DNA from 2 places in the Streptomyces sp. NPDC002784 genome. Region 1 is predicted to be linked to the other one. Evidence: riboswitches for the same ligand, from Rfam matches in the RefSeq annotation. Region 1 holds a riboswitch; the other holds the start of a gene.
What was found. A riboswitch is a leader RNA that binds a small molecule or an ion and turns the genes downstream of it on or off. The one in region 1 is predicted to bind glycine.
Positions count from the first base shown of each region.

Region 1 (3,400 bases):
GGGCGAAGGGGTGCAGCTGGCCGAACTCCGGCCAGGTGACCGGCTCCATCTCGGTCGTCGCGTTGAGCTTCATCGTGCAGGAGCCCAGCGGGATCATGCCGCGGTCGAGCGCGTAGTCACGGTCGGCGAGGCGGCGCAGGTAGCGCAGCATCGCGGTCTCGGAGCGGTACTGGTGGAAGACCGGGTGGGCCAGGAACTCGTCCCCGCGCAGCTGCGCCTCGGGCAGCGCGTCCTCGGCCCGCGCGTCCAGCGCCTCGACGTCCCCGTCCACCCCGAAGGCGCTCCACACCGCGGCGAGCTGGGCCCGGCCGGTGGTCTCGTCGCAGGCGAGGGAGACGTGGTCGGCGTCGACCGGCCAGAGGTTCACGCCGTTGTCCCGCGCGGCCGCGACGACCTCGGCGGCCCGACCGGGCACCCGCACGGTGAGCGTGTCGAAGTAGGAGCCGTGCACGACCTCGACTCCGCCGGCGGTGAGCCCCGCGGCCAGGATCGAGGTGTACCGGTGGACCCGCCGGGCGATGCTCTTCAGCCCCTCGGGCCCGTGATAGACGGCGTACATGCCGGCCATGACGGCGAGCAGCACCTGCGCCGTACAGATGTTGCTGGTCGCCTTCTCCCGGCGGATGTGCTGCTCACGCGTCTGGAGCGCGAGCCGGTAGGCCTTGTTGCCGTCGGCGTCCACGGACACCCCGACCAGCCGCCCGGGCAGGCTGCGCGCGAACTTCTCGTGCACGGCCATGTAACCGGCGTGCGGACCGCCGAAGCCCATCGGCACACCGAAGCGCTGCGTGGTGCCGATCGCGATGTCCGCGCCCAGCTCGCCGGGGGAGGTCAGCAGCGTCAGCGCGAGCAGATCGGCGGCCACGGTGACCAGCGCCCCGAGTTCATGGGCCTGCTCGATGACGGGCTTGATGTCCCGTACGGCACCGGAGGCGCCGGGGTACTGGATGAGCACGCCGTTGATCTCGCGCGCGGCGATGTCGGCCGGAATGCCCTCGCTCAGGTCGGCGACGACCACCTCGACGCCCGTGGGCTCGGCCCGCGTCTGGATCACGGCGATGGTCTGCGGAAGGGCGTCCGCGTCGATGAGGAACAGGCCCTTCTTGTTCTTGCCCATGCGCCGGGACAGCGCCATGGCCTCGGCGGCGGCCGTGCCCTCGTCGAGCAGCGAGGCGCCGGAGGTGGGCAGCCCGGTGAGCTCGGCGACCATCGTCTGGAAGTTCAGCAGGGCCTCCAGGCGGCCCTGCGAGATCTCCGGCTGGTACGGCGTGTAGGCCGTGTACCAGGCCGGGTTCTCCATCACGTTGCGCAGGATGACCGGCGGCGTGAAGGTGCCGTAGTAACCGAGCCCGATCATGGAGTCGAGCACCTGGTTGCGGTCCGCAAGGCTCCGCAGCTCGGCGAGCACCTCGGCCTCGCTCCGCGCGCCCGGCAGGTCGAGGGCGTCGGCGTTCTTGATCACGTCCGGCACCGCGGCGGCGGTCAGCTCGTCCAGCGAGCCGTAGCCGACCTGGGCGAGCATCTTGGCCCGAGCCTCATGATCAGGACCGATGTGACGCTGCTCGAAGGGGATCCCTTGTTCGAGCTCGGAGAGCGGAATGCGGTAGGCGGTCATTGCGGAGGCCTCCTGGTCGACACGACCTTCGAGGGGCACCACGGCACGGGTACCCGGACGGCCTCCCCCTCTGTCATCTCAACCTGAGAGCTTCACCGGGGGCACGAGGGCGCCCGGCTTTCACCGTCGGTGAGAGCGGAAGCCGTCGACACCCGCTCTGCTTTCCAGAGTGACCTCGTCCGTGCGGTACGTGGGCCTGAGAGATTCCGGGGAGGATTTGCTCCTTCGGCGCCTCCGGATGGTGTCCGGAGGACTCTCCCGCACGGGGTCAGCAGCCGCTGTCAGCCTACCAGCGAGGTCAACGGCCAGGCGTTCGAGTGGCCGCGCGCCCGAATGTGCTCTTTCGTAGTGCTTACGGATGAGTTGCGACCAAGTGGAGGGCACGTGCAGACCGACATCGATCCGCGCAACCTGATCGGCCGCAAGGCGTTCGACCGCAACGGTACGAAGCTCGGCACCATCGACGAGGTCTACCTCGACGATGCCACCGGCGTACCGGAGTGGGCAGCCATACGAACGGGCCTGTTCAGCAGGGACGCCTTCGTCCCCCTGGAGCCCAGCGAACTGGTGGACGGCACCCTCCGCGTCCCCTTCGACCGCTCCCTGATCAAGGACGCCCCCGACTTCGGAGTAGGCCGCCACCTCTCCCCGGAACAGGAACTCCAGCTCTACCACCACTACGGCCTGGACCTGACCTCCCCCACACCCCCCGACCACGACTTCGGCAAGTTGGCAGGCACAGAAGAAGCAGACACCTAAGCCCCTACAGCCACCCCCCTCTCACCGACGCAACCGCCCACCCGACAACCCCACAACCCGCAACCGGGCACCCCCTCGCAGCCCCAGGAGCTAAGCCTCCGCCTCCCTCCGCCCCCCGCAGCTGGTTGGCCGCGCCCCGCCGCCCAGTGCCTGCGGCACGCCCGCAGCGGAGCGGCCGCGTCCCTCGGCCCCCTAGTTGCGTGGCCGCGTGCCCGTAGCTGCAATTCGCATGCCGTGTAACCCACAGCCCACGCGCCCCGTTGCCGCACAGCCGCCCAGCCCTCAACCTGTTGCCCGCAGCCCTAACAGCCCACCGCCCGCACAACCCCCGGCCCGCGGCCACCCCGCCCCCGCCCCAGCCCGCCGCCGCTGCGGGCAGTCGTGCCGCTGGGGCGGCACGGGTGGGCGCAGCGGCACCCCGCCAACGCGGGCGAGTGCCCCCCCCCACCAACCCCGCCCCCTCACGCCCGCATCTCATCCACAGCAACCCCAGGCCGCCGCGGCACCAACGGCAACGGCTCCGCAGGAACAAGCTCAGGATCATCGACCCGAAACGTCCGCACCCGCCCCGGCCCGGACTCCGGCGTCTCGAACCGCACAGTCACCCGCCCCACCCCACTCCCCTGCACCCACCCATGCCCGAACTCCGCATGCCGGACGTCATGCCCAGCAGCCCACCGCCGCTCGACAGCCGCCCCCACCTCCGCAACCGCCCCCACAACCCCAGCCCCGCCGACCCCGCCGGCCCCGCCGGCCCCGTCCTCCCCCACATCCTCCGCACCCCGCTCCCCCGCGGCCTGCGCGAACAGATCCTCCTGCGTGTAGTCGGCCAGCCCACTGACCCCCACCCCCAGCAACCGCACACCCCCCGTCGTGTCCACCGACTCCAGCAACCGCCCCGCGGCCTCCCGCACGACCGCCGGATCATCCGTGGGCCCCCGCAACGTCTCGGACCGAGTCAGCGTGGAGAAGTCGTACCGCCGCACCTTCAGCACGATGGTCCGCCCGGACAACCCCGCCTCCCGC
Region 1 is NZ_JBSFVD010000003.1:554,071-557,470, forward strand. Features, by position in the region: gene gcvP (aminomethyl-transferring glycine dehydrogenase) at 1-1,615, opposite strand, end outside; glycine riboswitch at 1,790-1,886, opposite strand; gene ACWD1Z_RS09830 (PRC-barrel domain-containing protein) at 2,000-2,374, shown strand; gene ACWD1Z_RS09835 (DNA polymerase IV) at 2,836-3,400, opposite strand, start outside.

Region 2 (3,400 bases), on a different contig from region 1:
GGAGATCCGCCGGGAAGTCCATCTGTCTGACCGCCTGCCGTGAACCACTGATGTGGCTGAAAAGGCTAGCGCCTGCCCGGCCGCCCGGGGTCAGCCCGTGAAGCCGATCCGCCGCAGCGCCCCCGCCGCGGGCCGGTCGATCAGGACCGCCGAACCGCAGCCCGGCGGCAGCTCGCCCTGCTCCACCGCGCGCAGCAGCCGGCCCGCCGCCGAGCGGTGCCGCAGGAAGGCGTACCGCGAGACACCGCGCCCGCGCTCGCGCTGGCCCTCCAGCGCCTCGTCCGGGGTGACGTCCAGGAGCAGCAGATGCAGCGTGCCGCCCCGGCGCCGCGCCGCGCGGGCCAGCCAGCCGCGCACCCAGGCCTGGGTGCCGCAGTCGTGCACGACGACTCCCTGGTCGGAGCGGAGCGCGCGCCACAGACCGGCGTAGTGCGCGAGCCGGACCAGGGGCCGGTAGACCGCGTACGGCAGGAAGCCCGGCATCCGGGCGTCCCAGCGGTCGCGGGTGTCCTGGGAGTCGATGCGCGGGCCCTTCACGGTCCGCCGCATCAGCGTGGACTTGCCGCTGCCCGGCAGGCCGGTGATCACGACCAGGTCCCGGGGCCCGAAGAGCAGGGCGTGCGGGCTGCGGCCGTCGCGTTCGCGCAGGTCGCGGACGACGGCTGCGGGCAGCGTGCCGCGGGCTTCGAGCGCCGGGGCCGCGGGCTGCTCGGGCAGCGCCAGGCCCGACGTGGTCGCGTACGCCGTGGTCCTGTTCACCGTGATCGTCCTCCTCCGGGTCGGGATCTCCCCTCCCCACTGAACGTAAAGAGAAGGTAATAGGCGATCTCTCGCGTTTTCGTGTGCGTACCGCCACAAGCCGGTTACAGAAGCGGCCTGCCCACGGACGCCCCGGTCATGCAATGATGGCCGCGCCAACTGCATACCGGCCGTTCGAATCCGCGCGGGAGAGTTCCCAGCCTTCAGCTGGGGCGCCGAAGGAGCAAGTCCCTCCCTTGAATCTCTCAGGCCCCGTTACCGCGCGGGCGAGGCACATCTGAAAAGCGGACCGCCGTTTGCCGGTGGTCCCACCCAAGGTGCAAGTCATGCCCGCGTGGTCATGACGAACCTCTCAGGTTCCGATGACAGATGGGGAGGAAAGACCTCGCCGTCATGCCCTGGGAGACGACCGTCCGATGAGCAGTTCCGAACCCCGCCGTACCGCCCTCGATGCCCTGCATCGCTCGCTGGGCGCGACGATGACCGACTTCGCCGGCTGGGACATGCCGCTGCGCTACGGCTCCGAGCGCGACGAGCACACCGCCGTGCGCACCAAGGCCGGGCTCTTCGACCTCTCCCACATGGGCGAGATCACCGTGACCGGCCCGGAGGCCGCCCGGCTGCTGAACTACGCCCTCGTCGGCAACATCGCCTCCGTCGGCGTCGGCCGCGCCCGCTACACCATGATCTGCCGGGCCGACGGCGGCATCCTCGACGACCTGATCGTCTACCGGCTCGCCGAGACCGAGTACATGGTCGTCGCCAACGCCTCCAACGCCCAGATCGTGCTGGACGCGCTGGCGGATCGTTCCGCCGGCTTCGACGCCGAGGTGCGCGACGACCGGGACGCCTACGCGCTGATCGCGGTACAGGGCCCGCAGTCCCCCGGCATCCTCGGCTCGCTCACCGACGCCGACCTCGACGGCCTGAAGTACTACGCCGGGCTCCCCGGCACCGTCGCGGGCGTCCCGGCGCTGATCGCGCGCACCGGCTACACCGGCGAGGACGGCTTCGAGCTGTTCGTGGCGCCCGCCGACGCCGAGAAGCTGTGGCAGGCGCTCACCGAGGCGGGCGCGCCCGTCGGCCTGATCCCGTGCGGTCTGTCCTGCCGGGACACCCTGCGGCTGGAGGCGGGCATGCCGCTGTACGGCCATGAGCTCACCACCTCGCTGACCCCCTTCGACGCCGGTCTCGGCCGGGTGGTCAAGTTCGAGAAGGAGGGCGACTTCGTGGGGCGCGAGGCGCTCACCGAGGCCGCCGAGCGCGCGGAGGGCAACCCGCCGCGGGTCCTGGTCGGCCTGATCGCCGAGGGCCGCCGCGTCCCGCGCGCCGGGTACCAGGTCGTCGCCGACGGCCAGGTCATCGGCGAGGTCACCTCCGGCGCCCCCTCCCCCACGCTGGGCAAGCCGATCGCCATGGCCTACGTGGACGCCGCGCACGCGGCGCCCGGCACGGCCGGCGTCGGCGTGGACATCCGGGGCACCCACGAGCCGTACGAGGTCGTGGCGCTGCCCTTCTACAAGCGCCGGAAGTAGCCACCGGGCGTGACCCGGCGCACCTTTTCGCTGATCACGCACGCCTTCCGCAGTCCCCCCCTTCATCAGCACTCCCCCGCGTACAGGAGAATTCAGGCCATGAGCAACCCCCAGCAGCTGCGCTACAGCAAGGAGCACGAGTGGCTGTCGGTCGCCGAGGACGGCGTCTCGACGGTCGGCATCACGGAGTACGCGGCCAACGCGCTCGGTGACGTCGTCTTCGCCCAGCTCCCCGAGGTCGGCTCCACGGTGGCCGCGGGCGAGTCCTGCGGCGAGCTGGAGTCCACCAAGTCGGTCAGCGACCTGTACTCCCCGGTCGCCGGTGAGATCACCGAGATCAACGAGGACGTCGTCAACGACCCCTCGCTGGTGAACTCGGCCCCCTTCGAGGGCGGCTGGCTGTTCAAGGTCCGCGTGACGGAGGAGTCGGCCGACCTGCTCTCCGCCGACGAGTACACCGCCTTTTCCGCCGGCTGAGGAGTCGTAGACGCATGTCCGTCCTGAACACGCCCCTGCACGAGCTCGACCCGGACGTGGCCGCCGCGCTCGACGCCGAGCTGCACCGCCAGCAGTCCACCCTGGAGATGATCGCCTCCGAGAACTTCGCGCCGGTCGCGGTCATGGAGGCCCAGGGCTCGGTCCTCACCAACAAGTACGCCGAGGGCTACCCGGGCCGCCGCTACTACGGCGGCTGCGAGCACGTCGACGTGGCCGAGCAGATCGCCATCGACCGGGTCAAGGAGCTGTTCGGCGCCGAGTACGCCAACGTCCAGCCGCACTCCGGTGCCTCCGCGAACCAGGCCGCGCTGTTCGCGCTGGCCCAGCCCGGCGACACCATCCTCGGTCTGGACCTGGCCCACGGCGGCCATCTGACCCACGGGATGCGGCTGAACTTCTCCGGCAAGCAGTTCAACGTGGTCGCCTACCACGTCGACGACGCCGGTCTGGTCGACATGGCCGAGGTCGAGCGGCTCGCCAAGGAGCACCGCCCGAAGGTGATCATCGCCGGCTGGTCGGCGTACCCGCGCCAGCTGGACTTCGCGGAGTTCCGGCGGATCGCCGACGAGGTCGAGGCGTACCTGTGGGTCGACATGGCGCACTTCGCC
Region 2 is NZ_JBSFVD010000024.1:27,433-30,832, reverse strand. Features, by position in the region: gene ACWD1Z_RS30490 (enhanced serine sensitivity protein SseB) at 1-22, opposite strand, end outside; gene ACWD1Z_RS30485 (AAA family ATPase) at 91-759, opposite strand; glycine riboswitch at 935-1,030, shown strand; glycine riboswitch at 1,031-1,138, shown strand; gene gcvT (glycine cleavage system aminomethyltransferase GcvT) at 1,176-2,294, shown strand; gene gcvH (glycine cleavage system protein GcvH) at 2,394-2,771, shown strand; gene glyA (serine hydroxymethyltransferase) at 2,786-3,400, shown strand, end outside.
Region 2: linked by a shared signal. The riboswitch ahead of gcvT (glycine cleavage system aminomethyltransferase GcvT) and the one ahead of gcvP (aminomethyl-transferring glycine dehydrogenase) in region 1 are both predicted to bind glycine.